One region of the Streptomyces sp. NPDC002232 genome, then DNA from elsewhere that is predicted to be linked to it. Evidence: riboswitches for the same ligand, from Rfam matches in the RefSeq annotation. Region 1 holds a riboswitch; the other holds the start of a gene.
The links. A riboswitch is a leader RNA that binds a small molecule or an ion and turns the genes downstream of it on or off. The one in region 1 is predicted to bind cobalamin.
Positions count from the first base shown of each region.

Region 2: linked by a shared signal. The riboswitch ahead of ACFYXU_RS14765 (energy-coupling factor ABC transporter permease) and the one ahead of cobN (cobaltochelatase subunit CobN) in region 1 are both predicted to bind cobalamin.

Region 1 covers NZ_JBIARV010000006.1:324,449-331,751, forward strand. The annotation lists gene cobN (cobaltochelatase subunit CobN) at 1-2,517, opposite strand, end outside; cobalamin riboswitch at 2,555-2,683, opposite strand; gene ACFYXU_RS29740 (cobalamin biosynthesis protein CobG) at 2,763-4,013, shown strand; gene ACFYXU_RS29745 (precorrin-8X methylmutase) at 4,028-4,663, shown strand; gene ACFYXU_RS29750 (precorrin-2 C(20)-methyltransferase) at 4,660-6,153, shown strand; gene ACFYXU_RS29755 (cobalt-precorrin-6A reductase) at 6,229-6,975, opposite strand; gene ACFYXU_RS29760 (cobalt-precorrin-5B (C(1))-methyltransferase) at 6,988-7,303, shown strand, end outside.
Region 2 covers NZ_JBIARV010000003.1:488,673-495,975, reverse strand. The annotation lists gene dhaL (dihydroxyacetone kinase subunit DhaL) at 23-643, shown strand; gene ACFYXU_RS14770 (PTS-dependent dihydroxyacetone kinase phosphotransferase subunit DhaM) at 640-1,062, shown strand; cobalamin riboswitch at 1,113-1,347, shown strand; gene ACFYXU_RS14765 (energy-coupling factor ABC transporter permease) at 1,375-2,073, shown strand; gene ACFYXU_RS14760 (energy-coupling factor ABC transporter substrate-binding protein) at 2,070-2,642, shown strand; gene cbiQ (cobalt ECF transporter T component CbiQ) at 2,649-3,398, shown strand; gene ACFYXU_RS14750 (ATP-binding cassette domain-containing protein) at 3,395-4,258, shown strand; gene ACFYXU_RS14745 (FAD-dependent oxidoreductase) at 4,432-6,447, shown strand; gene ACFYXU_RS14740 (PadR family transcriptional regulator) at 6,494-7,066, shown strand; gene ACFYXU_RS14735 (NAD(P)/FAD-dependent oxidoreductase) at 7,090-7,303, shown strand, end outside.

The DNA of each region.
Region 1 (7,303 bases):
GTCGCGGTAGCGGGTGAGCAGCGAGTCGGCCAGCGCCTGCCCGGTCTCCCAGGCGAGCCGGGACGGCACGGCCTTCGGGTCGACCGAGTAGAAGTTGCGGCCGGTCGGCAGGACGTTGACCAGGCCGCGCAGCGGGGAGCCGGACGGTCCGGCCGGGACGAAGCCGCCGTTCAGGGCGTGCACGGCGTGCGCCAGCTCGTCGGTGGTGGCGGCCAGGCGCGGCACGACCTGCTCACAGGCGAAGCGCAGCACGTCCCGGACCTCGGAGCCGTACGCGGCGGCGACCGTGCCGATCGCGTCGACGGACCAGCCGGCGGCCTCCATGCCCTCGACCAGCTCGCGGGCCTTCGCCTCGGCCTCGTCGGCGGTGGTCCGGGTCGCGGCCGACTCGTCCAGGCCGAGGGCCTCGCGCAGACCGGGCAGCGCCTGCGTGCCGCCCCAGATCTGGCGGGCGCGCAGGATGGACAGGACCAGGTTCACCCGGGCCTCGCCCTCCGGGGCACCGCCGAGGACGTGCAGCCCGTCGCGGATCTGGGCGTCCTTGACCTCGCACAGCCAGCCGTCGACGTGCAGCAGGAAGTCGTCGAAGCCGTCGTCCTCCGGGCGCTCCTCCAGGCCGAGGTCGTGGTCGAGCTTCGCCGCCTGGATCAGGGTCCAGATCTGCGCGCGGATCGCGGGCAGCTTCGCCGGGTCCATGGAGGAGATCTGCGCGTACTCGTCGAGGAGCTGCTCCAGGCGCGCGATGTCGCCGTACGAGTCGGCGCGGGCCATCGGCGGGACCAGGTGGTCGACCAGGGTGGCGTGCACGCGCCGCTTGGCCTGGGTGCCCTCGCCCGGGTCGTTGACGAGGAACGGGTAGATCAGCGGGATGTCGCCGAGGGCCGCGTCGGGGCCGCAGGCGGCGGACAGGCCGGCGTTCTTGCCGGGCAGCCACTCCAGGTTGCCGTGCTTGCCCAGGTGGACCATGGCGTCGGCGCCGAAGCCGCCGTCCTCGGCGCGGGCCGCGATCCAGCGGTAGGCCGCCAGGTAGTGGTGGGACGGCGGGAGGTCGGGGTCGTGGTAGATCGCGATCGGGTTCTCGCCGAAGCCGCGCGGGGGCTGGATGAGGACCAGCAGGTTCCCGCGGCGCAGGGCGGCGAGGACGAGGTCGCCCTCCGGATTGCGGGACCGGTCGAGGAACATCTCGCCGGGCGCCGGGCCCCAGTGCTCCTCGACCTGCTCGCGGAGCTCGGCGGGCAGCGTCGCGTACCAGCGCTTGTAGTCGGCGGCCGGGATGCGGACCGGGTTCTTCGCGAGCTGCTCCTCGGTCAGCCAGTCCTGGTCGTGGCCGCCGGCCTCGATGAGGGCGTAGATCAGCTCGTCGCCGTCGCCGGAGACCACGCCGGGCAGGTCGGCCTCGGGGCCGAAGTCGTAGCCCTCCGCGATCAGGCGGCGGAGCAGGGACACGGCGGAGGCGGGGGTGTCGAGACCGACCGCGTTGCCGATGCGGGAGTGCTTCGTCGGGTACGCGGAGAGGACGAGCGCCAGCCGCTTCTCGGCGTTCGGGATGTGGCGGAGCCGGGCGTGCCGGACGGCGATCCCGGCGACGCGGGCCGCCCGCTCGGCGTCGGCGACGTACGCGGGCAGACCGTCGGCGTCGATCTCCTTGAAGGAGAACGGGACGGTGATGAGGCGGCCGTCGAACTCGGGCACCGCGACCTGGCTGGCGGCGTCCAGCGGGGACAGGCCCTCGTCGTTCTCCTCCCACGCCGACCGCGAGCCGGTCAGGCACAGCGCCTGGAGGATCGGCACGTCGAGCGCGGCGAGCGCGCCCGCGTCCCAGGCCTCCTCGTCGCCTCCGGCCTGGGCCTCGGCGGGCTTGGTGCCGCCGGCCGCGAGGACGGTCGTGACGATCGCGTCGGCGGTGCGCAGCGTGTCGACGAGCTCCGTCTCGGGGGCCCGGAGGGACGCCACGTACAGCGGGAGGGCGCGCGCGCCGGCGTCCTCGATCGCGCCGCAGAGGGCGTCGACGAAGGCGGTGTTCCCGCTCATGTGGTGGGCGCGGTAGTAGAGCACGGCGATCGTCGGACCGTCGCCGTCCTTCGCGGTCCGGTCCAGCGGGCCCCAGGTGGGGGCGGCCGCCGGGGCCTCGAAGCCGTGGCCGGTGAGCAGGACGGTGTCGGAGAGGAAGCGGGCCAGCTGCTCCAGGTTGGCCGGGCCGCCGTGCGCCAGGTAGGCGTGCGCCTCGGTGGCGACGCCGACGGGGACGGTGGAGGCCTCCATGAGCTGGGCGTCGGGGGCCTGTTCGCCGCTCAGTACGACGACCGGCTTCCCGGCGGCCAGGATCGTGTCCAGGCCCTCCTGCCAGGAGCGGACGCCGCCGAGGAGCCGGACGAGGACGAGGTCGACGCCGTCGAGCAGGGCGGGCAGGTCGGCCAGGGGGAGGCGGGAGGGGTTGGCGAAGCGGTACTCCACCGGCCCTCCGGCCGCGCGGGCGCTGAGCAGGTCGGTGTCGGAGTGCGACAGCAGCAGGAGCATGGCGAGGCTCAGGCCTTCCTCGGGGTTGTCCGCGCCCCGGGTGGTCAGATGGACGGCGGGAGTTCCTGACTCACCCGCGGGTGCGGGCTCACAGTGGCGGGACCGCGCCGGAATCTCACCGGGCTTCCTCCCCGGGGTCCTGGGACCCCATGCCGATCTGCATCCTAGATCGTGGCGTCGGCGGGCCCCAGGGAGCGGCGGGGTCGACCGGATCACACCCGGTGGCCGGCCGGTTCCCCGTGGGTATGCTCGCCGCCATGCCGCCCACCCCACCCCCGGTGCCCGAACCGGGCGAACCGCGCGTACGGGACCGTGGCGACGCCTGCCCCGGGGCGCTGCGCCTGCACTCCGCCGACGACGGACGCCTGGCCCGACTGCGGCTGCCCGCAGGTCGCCTGACGGCTCATCAGGTCGAGGTCCTGGCGGACGCGGCCGAGACCCTCGGCGACGGGCGGCTCAGCATCACCTCGCGCGGCAACGCGGAGCTGCGCGGCCTCGCCGACGACTGCGGGGCCGAGCTGGCGGCGCTCCTCGCCGAGGCCGGCCTGCTGCCCTCCCCCACCCACGAGCGCGTCCGCAACATCGTCGCCTCGCCCGCCTCGGGCCTCGACGGACTCGGCGCGTCCGACGTGCAGTTGTGGGCCCGTGAGCTCGACAGCCACCTGCTGTCCGCGCCGTGGGCGTCTGCGCTCTCCGGCCGGTTCCTCTTCGTCCTCGACGACGGCCGGGGAGACGTCGCCGGACTCGGCGGGGATGTGACCTTGGTCGCAGTGGGCGGCGGGGCGGCGGAGCTGCACGTCGGCGGGCGGGCCGTCCGGCTCGCGGCCTCCGACGCGCCCTCGGCCGCCCTGGCCGCGGCGGGCGGCTTCCTGGCCGCGGCCGCCGAGGCCGGCACCGGCGCCTGGCGGGTCCGCGAGCTGCCCCGGGGGTACGGGGTGGACCTGGCGGAGTGCGGGGTGGCCGGGGAGCCCGTCCCCGCGCCGGCGCTCCCGCACGGCCCTCCCCCCGCGCCCGGCGTCCTCGGACCCGCCGCCCTCTCCGTGCTCGCCCCGCTCGGCCGGCTCACCGCCGCCCGGCTGCGGGCGCTGCTCCCCGCCGACGAGGTGCGCCTCACGCCCTGGCGCGGGGTCGTCGTGGCCGGGACGGACCCCGGCCTGCTGCCCCTGCTCGACGCGGCCGGGCTGATCACCCGCCCCGACTCCCCCTGGGCCGGGGTCACCGCCTGCACCGGGCGGCCCGGCTGCGCGAAGTCCCTCGCCGACGTCCGCGCCGACGCCGCCCCGGGACCCGCCGCGCGCCGCCCCGGCCCGCCGGGACACCCCGCCCGTCCCGTCCTGCCCGTGCACTTCTCCGGGTGCGAGCGCCGCTGCGGACACCCGCACGGCGCCTGGACCGACGTCCTCGCCACCGGCGACGACAGCTACCGGGTGGACGGCGTCCCCACCCCCCGTACCGCCCTGCCCGACGCAGTGACCAAGGCCCGCACGACGAGATGAGCGAGAGCACCAGGATGTTCGACTACGAGAAGGACGGGACGGAGATCTACCGCCGGTCCTTTGCCACGATCCGCGCCGAGGCGGACCTCGCGGACCTGCCCGCCGACGTCGCCATGGTGGCGGTCCGGATGATCCACGCCTGCGGCATGACCGACCTCGTGCAGGACATCGCGTACTCCCCCCAGGTCGTCGCGAACGCCCGCGCGGCCCTGCGCGCCGGCGCGCCGATCCTCTGCGACGCCCAGATGGTCGCCAGCGGCGTCACCCGCAAGCGGCTGCCCGCCGACAACGAGGTGCTCTGCGCGCTCTCCGACCCGGCCGTGCCCGCCCTCGCCGCCGAGCTCGGCACCACCCGCTCCGCCGCCGCCCTGGAGCTGTGGCGGGACCGCCTCGAAGGCTCCGTCGTCGCCATCGGCAACGCGCCGACCGCCCTCTTCCACCTCCTGGAGATGATCGCGAAGGGCGCCGGGAGGCCCGCCGCCGTCCTCGGCATACCCGTCGGCTTCATCGGCGCCGCCGAGTCCAAGGACGCCCTGGCCGAGAACACCCTCGGCCTCGACTACCTGGTCGTCCGGGGCCGGCGCGGCGGCAGCGCGATCACGGCCGCCGCGATCAACGCCCTCGCCCACGAAGCGGAGATCCAGGCATGAGCCCCGTGACCGGCAAGCTGTACGGCGTCGGGCTCGGCCCCGGCGACCCGGACCTGATGACCGTCGCCGCCGTGAAGGCCATCGCGGCGGCCGACGTCATCGCCTACCACTCGGCCCGCCACGGCCGCTCCATCGCGCGCTCCATCGCCGCCGAGCACATCCGCGAGGACCACATCGAGGAGCGGCTGATGTACCCGCTCACGGTGGAGACCACGGACCACCCCGGCGGCTACCGGGGCGCCCTGAACGACTTCTACGAGGAGGCCGCGGCCCGCCTCGCCGCCCACCTCGACGCCGGCCGCACCGTCGCCGTCCTCGCCGAGGGCGACCCGCTCTTCTACGGCTCGTACCAGCACATGCACAAGCGGCTCGCCGACCGCTACGACACGACCGTCCTGCCCGGCGTCACCTCGGTCAGCGCCGCCGCCGCCCGGCTCGGGGAGCCGCTGTGCGAGGCGGAGGAGGTCCTCACGATCATCCCCGGCACCCTGCCGGAGGACGAGCTGACGGCCCGCCTCGCGGGCACCGACTCGGCGGTCGTGATGAAGCTGGGCCGCACCTTCCCGACCGTGCGGCGGGCCCTGGAGCGGGCCGGCCGGCTGGACGACGCCCGCTACGTGGAGCGCGCCTTCATGAAGGGCGAGCGCACGGAGCGGCTGACGGACGTGGACCCGGAGTCCGTCCCGTACTTCTCCGTCGCGGTCCTGCCCTCCCGCGTCGACCAGGAGCCCCCGGCGCGGGAGACCGGCGAGGTCACCGTCGTCGGCACCGGGCCCGCCGGCGCGCCCTGGCTGACCCCCGAGTCGCGGGGCGCGCTCGTCAACGCCGACGTCCTCGTCGGCTACACGACGTACCTCGACCGGGTCCCCGTCCTGCGCCCCGGCCAGATCCGCCACGGCTCCGACAACAAGGTGGAGTCCGAGCGCGCCGAGTTCGCCCTCGACCTGGCCCGGCGCGGCCGGAAGGTCGCGGTCGTCTCCGGCGGCGACCCGGGCGTCTTCGCCATGGCGACGGCGGTCCTGGAGGTCGCCTGCGAACCGGAGTACGCCGACGTGCCCGTACGGGTCCTCCCCGGGGTGACCGCGGCGAACGCGGCCGCGGCGGCGGCGGGCGCCCCCCTCGGCCACGACTACGCGACGATCTCCCTGTCCGACCGGCTCAAGCCGTGGGACGTCATCGAGGCCCGGCTGCGCGCCGCCGCCTCCGCCGACCTGGTCATCGCCCTGTACAACCCGGGCTCGAAGTCCCGCACCCACCAGGTGGCCGCCGCCCGCGAGCTCCTCCTGGAGCTCCGCGCCCCGGAGACCCCGGTGGTCGTCGCCCGCGATGTCGGCGGCCCCGAGCAGTCGGTCCGGATCCTGACCCTGAAGACCCTGGACCCCTCCGAGGTCGACATGCGCACCCTCCTGCTGATCGGCTCCTCGCAGACCCGGTCGGCCGAACGGGGCGACGGCCGCACGATCACGTGGACGCCGCGACGGTACGGCTGACCGGCGGGGTCCGCCCGCCGCTACCGGCCGGCACCGCCCCGGCCGCGTACGACAGGACCCCGCACCGGGCCGGGGTCACCGTGCTCGGGACGCCCCCGGCCGAGCGGCGGCCCAGGCGGCGGCCTCCTCCGGGGAGGCCGCCGTCGTCACGCCCGCCGGGACCGGGGGGCGGCGGACCACCACCACCGGGAGGCCCGCCTCGCGGGCCGCGCGGAGCTTCGGGGCCGTCGCCGCGCCGCCGCTGTCCTTCGTCACCACGACGTCGATCCGGTGGCGGGCCAGGATCTCCCGCTCCCCTTCCAGCGTGAAGGGCCCCCGGTCCAGGAGCAGTTCGGTGCGCGCGGGCCCGGCCGTGTCGGGGGCGTCCACCGAGCGGACCAGGAACCACTGCGGGCAGTCCGCGAAGGCCGCCAGGCCCATCCGGCCCGTCGTCAGGAACACCCGGTCGCCCAGACCGTCCAGCGTCCGGGCCGCCTCCTCCAGGGACGCCACCGACCGCCAGTCGTCGCCCTCCACCGGGACCCAGCCGGGACGGCGCAGCGCCAGCAGGGGAACATGGGCGGTGGCGGCCGCCCGGGCCGCGTTGAAGCTGATCCGCTCGGCGAAGGGATGGGTGGCGTCGATGACCGCGTCCACGGCGTGTCCCGCCATCCAGTCCACGAGCCCGTCGACGCCCCCGAACCCGCCGATCCGCACCTCCCCGGCCGGCAGCCGCGGGCTCGCCACCCGTCCCGCGAGGGAGCTGGTGACCCGGAACCGTCCGTGCAGCAGTCCGGCGAGGGCGCGGGCCTCGGTGGTCCCGCCGAGAATGAGTATGTGCACAGGAGCCTCTTCGTGACTTCAGGCGGCGGGCGTGAGGCCCAACTCAAGCACACGGGCCTGCGGCCGGGCTGGACGACCGGCGCGTGCGCGACGGCGGCCACCACCGCCGCGTACACCGCGCTGCTGACCGGCGACTTCCCCGACCCGGTGACGATCACGCTGCCGAAGGGCCAGACGCCTTCCTTCGCGCTGACCGCCGAGTCCCTGGCGGACGGCTCGGCGATGGCCGCCGTCGTCAAGGACGCCGGCGACGACCCGGACGTCACCCACGGGGCCGTGGTCCGCTCGACGGTACGGCTCCTGCCGCCCGGTTCCGGCGTCGTCTTCC
Region 2 (7,303 bases), on a different contig from region 1:
GGGATCGGGCATGGGGAGCGACATGACGGAGACGATCGACGCCGGATTCCTGGTGCGCTGGCTGGCCGCGGTGGCCGAGGACGTCGACCGGGAGGCGGACCGGCTCACCGAGCTGGACTCGGCCATCGGCGACGCCGACCACGGGGCCAACCTCAAGCGGGGCTTCGCCGCCGTGACGGAGATCCTGGCCAAGGAGCCGCCGGAGACCCCGGGCGCGGTGCTGACCGCCGCCGGGCGGCAGCTGATCTCCACGGTGGGCGGCGCCTCGGGGCCGCTGTACGGGACGCTGCTGCGGCGCGCCGGGAAGACCCTGGGCGAGGACGCGCGGGTCACCCGGGTGCGGCTGGCGGAGGCCCTCGGCGCCGGCGCGGCCGCCGTGGCCCAGCTGGGCGGCGCCCAGGCCGGGGACAAGACGATGCTGGACGCGCTCGTCCCGGCCGTCGAGGGGCTCCGCAGCTCGTACGAGGCGGCCCGGACCGCCGCGGAGGACGGGGCCCTGGCGACCGTACCCCTCCGGGCCCGCAAGGGCCGGGCCAGTTATCTCGGGGAGCGGTCGGTCGGGCACCAGGATCCGGGGGCGACCTCCTCGGCCCTGCTGTTCGCGGCGCTCGCCGACACCGCACGCGCCGAGGGCGCCCGATGAGCGCCGCGCCCGGGTCCGCCGCCCCGGTCGGCATCGTGCTCGTCTCGCACAGCGCGGCGGTCGCGACGGCGGTGGCCGAGCTGGCGCGCGGTCTGGCGGGCGGCGGCGAAACGGCGCCTCTGCTGCCGGCGGGCGGGCTCCCGGACGGCGGTCTCGGGACGAGTTCCGAGCTGATCCGCGCCGCCGCGGAGGCCGTGGACCGGGGGGCCGGGGTGGCGCTCCTGGTCGACCTGGGCAGCGCGGTCCTCACCGTGAAGGCACTGCTCGCCGAGGGCGACGAACTGCCGGAGGGCGCCCGCCTGGTGGACGCGCCGTTCGTCGAGGGAGCGGTCGCCGCGCTCGTCACGGCGAGCGCCGGCGGGGACCTCGACGCGGTGGCCGCGGCGGCCTCGGAGGCGTACTCCTACCGCAAGGAGTGAGCTCCCACGCCGTGTGCGGGGAGTGATCGGCGGGCCGCGCCGGGTGGCGGCCGTGTTGTGATCCAGCAGGTCAACCCACTAATGTCGCAGGGCCTTGGTGTACGGGAAACCGGTGCAGTACCGGTGCGGCCCTCGCCACTGTGATCGGGAGGTCCGGCTCCATCCCCGGGGGGAACACCTCGGGGAGGCCACTGGACCGGCGCGGGAGACCGCGGCGGTGTGGGAAGGCGGAGTCGGGCCGTATGACCGTCAGCCAGGAGACCGGCCGGGGTGCGTTGTCCATCCACGAGGTGCTGGAGAGGTCTCCCGACCATGCATATAGCCGAGGGGTATCTGCCCCCTGTGCACGCCGCCGCCTGGAGCGTCGCGGCCGCGCCGTTCGTCGCCCACGGGGTGCGCGCGCTGACCCGCGAAGTACGGTCCAACCCCGAGTCCACGCTGCTACTGGGCGCCTCCGGCGCCTTCACGTTCGTCCTGTCGGCGCTCAAGCTCCCGTCCGTCACGGGAAGTTGCTCCCATCCGACGGGTACGGGTCTGGGCGCCATCCTCTTCCGGCCCCCGATCATGGCGGTCCTCGGGACGATCACCCTGCTGTTCCAGGCGCTGCTGCTGGCGCACGGCGGGCTGACCACCCTCGGGGCGAACGCCTTCTCGATGGCGATCGTCGGGCCCTGGGCCGGGTACGGGACGTATCTGCTGCTGCGGCGCTCCGGTGCGCCGCTGATGGTGGCCGTCTTCTTCGGCGCGTTCGTCGCCGACCTGTCCACGTACTGCGTCACCAGCGTGCAGCTGGCCCTGGCGTTCCCCGACCCCGCCAGCGGTGTGCCCGGCGCGCTGGCCAAGTTCGGCGGCATCTTCGCCGTGACCCAGATCCCGCTCGCGGTGAGCGAGGGCCTGCTGACGGTGCTCGTGATGCGGCTGCTCACCCAGTCCAGCAAGGGCGAGCTGCTCCGGCTCGGCGTCCTGGGCCGGTCGAAGGCGGAGCGCCAGGAGGAGGTGGCCGCGCGATGAGCCGGAACGCGAAGATCAACACGCTGCTGCTGCTCCTCGTCGCCGCGCTGGCGGTCCTGCCGGTCGCCCTGGGCATGGGCGACCACAAGAAGGAGCCGTTCGCGGGGGCGGACGCGGAGGCGGAGACCGCGATCACGGAGCTCCGTCCGGACTACGAGCCGTGGTTCAGCCCGCTGTACGAGCCGCCGTCCGGGGAGATCGAGTCGGCGCTCTTCGCCCTCCAGGCGGCGCTGGGCGCCGGCGTCCTGGCCTACTACTTCGGGCTCCGGCGCGGCCGCCGCCAGGGCGCGGCCCGCGCGGCGGCCGAGACCGCCGGAGCGGTGCGGACGGAGGGCGCGGGGACCGAGGGCGTCGAGGGCGTGCGGACGGAGACCACCGGGAGGGTACGTACGGAGAGCGCCGAGGCCGTGCGCGCGGAGACCGCCGGAGCGGTGCGTACCGAGAGCGCGGCGAAGGAGGGCGGGGCCGACGGCCTCGGAGGTCCCGGGGCGGCGGGCGGCGGTTCCGCCGACGCCGGGGTCCCGGCGGCCGACGACGGCTCGCGCCCCTTCGACGGCACGGGCGCGTAGCCGCCGATGCTGCCGATCGACGCGGCGGCGCACAGCAGCCGCTGGCGCCGCCGCCATCCCGCGGAGAAGGCTCTCCTCGGCTTCGGCCTGACCCTGTGCGCGGTGACCCTGCCGCCGTGGCCCGGCGCGGTGCTCGTGGCGGCGGCCACGCTCGCGGTGCTGCTGGGCCCGGCCGGAGTGCCGGGTCGGCAGCTGTGGCGGGCGTTCCGCATCCCGCTCGGCTTCTGCGTCACGGGCGCGGTCCCGCTGCTCTTCGCGGTGGGCGGGGCGCGGGGGCCGGTGGCCCTCGCCCCCGACGGTCCCGCGCACGCCGCCGAGTTGCTCCTGCGGACCGCGTCGGCCTCGCTCGGGGTGCTGCTCTTCGCCTTCACGACTCCGGTGTCGGACGTGCTGCCCCGGCTGGTCCGGGCGGGCGTCCCGGCGCCGGTGGTGGACGTGGCGCTCGTGATGTACCGGATCATCTTCCTGCTGCTCGACGCGCTGACGAAGATCCGGCAGGCGCAGGCGGCCCGGCTCGGCCACACCACCCGGGCCGCGACCTGGCGTTCGCTCGCCGGTCTCGGCGCGACGACCTTCGTCCGGGCCTTCGACCGGGCGCAGCGCATGCAGTCGGGGCTGGCCGGACGCGGTTACGACGGGACGCTGCGGGTGCTGGTGCCCGCCTGTGCGGTCTCCCGGCGGTTCCTCACGGCGACGGGCCTGCTCCTCGCGGGTCTCGTCGCCCTCACCCTCGTACTGGAAAGGTTTCTTCCGTGACGTCTCCGACCCCCGTCGTGGAGCTGGTGAAGGCGGGATTCGCCTACGAGGACGGCCCTCCCGTCCTCGCGGGCGTGGACTTCGCGGTGGCGGAGGGGCACGCGATCGCGCTCCTCGGCCGCAACGGCAGCGGCAAGACGACACTGCTGCGGCTGCTCAGCGGGGGGCTGCGCTGCGGGAGCGGGGCGCTGCTCCTGGACGGGGCGGAGGTGGCGTACGACCGGAAGGGGCTGACCCGGCTGCGGACCACGGTGCAGCTGGTCGTCCAGGACCCGGACGACCAGTTGTTCGCCGCCTCGGTGGGTCAGGACGTGTCGTTCGGGCCGATGAACCTGGGCCTGCCGGAGGAGGAGGTGCGGCTCCGGGTGCGGGAGGCCCTGGAGGCGCTGGACATCGTGGCGCTGGAGGACCGGCCGACGCATCTGCTGTCGTACGGGCAGCGGAAGCGGGCCGCGATCGCGGGCGCCGTGGCGATGCGGCCCCGGGTCCTGATCATGGACGAGCCGACGGCCGGGCTGGACCCGGACGGGCAGGAGCGGCTGCTCGACACCCTGGAGGGGCTGCGGGCGACGGGGACGACGGTGGTGATGGCGACGCACGACGTGGACCTGGCGCTGCGCTGGGCCGACGGGGCGGCGGTGCTCTCCCCCGCCGGGCTGCGCACGGGTCCGGTCGCCGAGCTCCTCGCGGACGACGCCCTGCTGGCGGCGGCCCGTCTGCGCCGCCCGTGGGGGACCTCGGTGGCCCGCCTCCTGCGCGTCCACGGTCTGCTGGGCGCGGACGCGCCGGAGCCGCGCACCCCGGAGGCCCTGGACGCGTGGGTGGCCGCGGAGGCGCGCGGCGGGCGGCACTCCTCCTGAGCCCGGAGGCTTCGCGGGGCCCGCAGACCTGGCCCGCAAGCCTCCCCCGGACGCACCCAGCTTTGCTACCGAGTAGTAGACATCACGCTCCGATTCTTCTGCAACTAGTTGCAGAAGACGTCCGGGGTCCCCTAGAACTGAGGGCGACGACCCCCGCGCGAGGAGACGCCCCCATGAGCCCGTACCCGCACCTGCTGAGCCCGCTCGACCTCGGGTTCACCACCCTGCCCAACCGCGTGATCATGGGGTCGATGCACGTCGGCCTGGAGGAGACCGAGCACGGCTTCGCCCGCATGGCCGCCTTCTACGCGGAGCGCGCCCGGGGCGGCGCCGGCCTCATCGTCACCGGCGGCATCGCGCCCAACGAGGCCGGCCGGCCCTGGGACGGCGGCGCCAAGCTCACCACCGCCGAGGAGGTCGCCGAGCACCGTCTGATCACGGACGCCGTGCACGCCGAGGGCGGGCGGATCGCGATGCAGATCCTGCACTTCGGCCGGTACGCCTACCACCCCGGCCTGGTCGGTCCCAGCCCCCTCAAGGCCCCCATCAGCCCCTTCGTACCGAACGAGCTGTCCGACGCCGAGGTCGAGCAGACCGTCGAGGACTACGCGCGCTGCGCCGAGCTCGCCCGGGAGGCCGGATACGACGGCGTCGAGGTGATGGGCTCCGAGGGCTACCTCATCAACGAGTTCATCGCCGCCGCCACCAACCACCGCGCCGACCGGTGGGGCGGCTCGTACGAGAACCGGGTCCGCTTCCCGCTGGAGATCGTCCGCCGGATCCGCGAGCGCGTCGGCGAGGACTTCATCCTGGTCTACCGCCTCTCCATGCTGGACCTCGTCCCCGGCGGCTCCACCCTGGAGGAGGTCGTCCGGCTCGCCCAGGAGATCGAGGCCGCGGGCGCGACCATCATCAACACCGGCATCGGCTGGCACGAGGCCCGCATCCCCACCATCGCGACCTCCGTGCCGCGCGGCGCCTACACGTGGGTGACGAAGAAGCTGATGGGCGCGGTCTCCGTCCCGCTCGTCACCTCCAACCGCATCAACACCCCCGAGGTCGCCGAGGAGATCCTCGCCGACGGCCGCGCCGACCTGGTCTCGCTGGCCCGTCCCTTCCTCGCCGACCCCGACTTCGTCGCCAAGGCGACGGCCGGCCGCGCGGACACCATCAACACCTGCATCGGCTGCAACCAGGCCTGCCTCGACCACACCTTCAGCCTGAAGATCACCTCCTGCCTGGTCAATCCGCGCGCCTGCCACGAGACCGAGCTGGTCCTCTCCCCCACCCGGCGCGCCAAGCGGGTCGCGGTCGTCGGCGCGGGCCCGGCCGGACTCTCCTGCGCGGTGTCCGCGGCCGAGCGCGGTCACTCCGTCACCCTCTTCGACGGCGCCGCCGAGATCGGCGGCCAGCTGAACATCGCCAAGCGGGTGCCGGGCAAGGAGGAGTTCGACGAGACGCTGCGCTACTTCCGCGTCCAGCTCGCCGAGCACGGCATCGACGTCCGCCTGAACACGTACGTCTCCGCCGCCGATCTGGAGGACTACGACGAGGTCGTCGTCGCCACCGGTGTCACCCCCCGCACCCCGGGCATCGCCGGCGAGGACCACCCGAGCGTCCTCAGCTACCTCGACGTGCTCCGGGACGGCGCTCCGGTCGGCGACCGGGTCGCGATCGTCGGCGCGGGCGGCATCGGCTTCGACGTCGCCGAGTTCCTCACGGACGGCGGCGAGGGCGCGAGCCAGGACCCCGAGACGTACTTCCGCCAGTGGGGCGTCGACACCTCCTACGAGAACCGGGGCGGGCTGCGCGCGCCCGAGCGGAAGGCGCCGCCGCGCCAGGTCCACCTGCTCCAGCGCAAGAGCACCAAGGTCGGCGCCGGCCTGGGCAAGACCACCGGGTGGATCCACCGCACCGAGCTCAAGCACCGGGGCGTCACGATGGTCGCGGGGGTCTCGTACGAGCGGATCGACGACGCGGGCCTGCACCTCACGATCGACGGCGAGCCGCAGCTCCTGCCCGTCGACACGGTCGTCCTCTGCGCGGGCCAGGAGCCGCGCCGCGACCTGTACGAGGAGCTGGTCGCCGCGGGCCGCCCGGCGCACCTGATCGGCGGCGCGGACGTCGCCGCCGAGCTGGACGCCAAGCGGGCCATCGACCAGGGCACGCGGCTCGCCGCCGCCCTGTGATCCTCGCCCCGTGAGCGGTGCGGCCGGCCGAACCTAGGATGCGAGCATGTCCCTCCCGCACGCGATCCTCACCGCGCTGCTCGAAAAGCCGTCCTCCGGCCTCGAACTGACGCGCCGCTTCGACAAGTCGATCGGCTACTTCTGGTCGGCCACGCACCAGCAGATCTACCGCGAGCTCGGGAGGCTGGAGCAGGCGGGGCACATCCGCGCCCTGCCCGCTCCGGTGCCCGCGCGGGGACAGAAGAAGGAGTACGAGGTGCTGCCCGCGGGCCGGGCGGAGCTGGGCGACTGGGTGGGCAGGTCCGAGGATCCCAAGCCGCTGCGGTCCTCCCTGCTGCTGCGGATGCGGGCGGCGGCGATGGTCGGCTCGGAGGGACTGCGGGCCGAGCTGGCGCGCCATCTGGCGCTGCACCGGGCCCAGCTGGACGAGTACCTCCTGATCGAGGCCCGGGACTTCCCGGCCGAGCGCCGCCGCGGCGAGCCCGACCGGCTGCGCCACCTCGTCCTGCGGGGCGGGATCGACCTGGAGCGGTTCTGGGTGGAGTGGCTGACGGGCGCCCTCGCCGAGCTCGGGACCGGCGACGGCGTCCCTTCCGACGTGGATACTGGTGAGTTGTAGGTCCACGACACGAAAGGGCGGGTATGGCCGACGACTTGGGGAGCCGTACGACACGTCACGCGGTGGTCATCGGGGGAAGCCTCGCGGGCCTGCTGGCCGCCCGGGTGCTCGCCGAGCACGCCGAGAGGGTCACGGTCGTCGAGCGCGACCGCTGCCCGGAGGGGCCCGAGGCCCGGCCGGGCGTCCCGCAGGGCCGCCACCTCCACGTCCTCGTCGCCGGCGGGCAGCAGGCGTTCG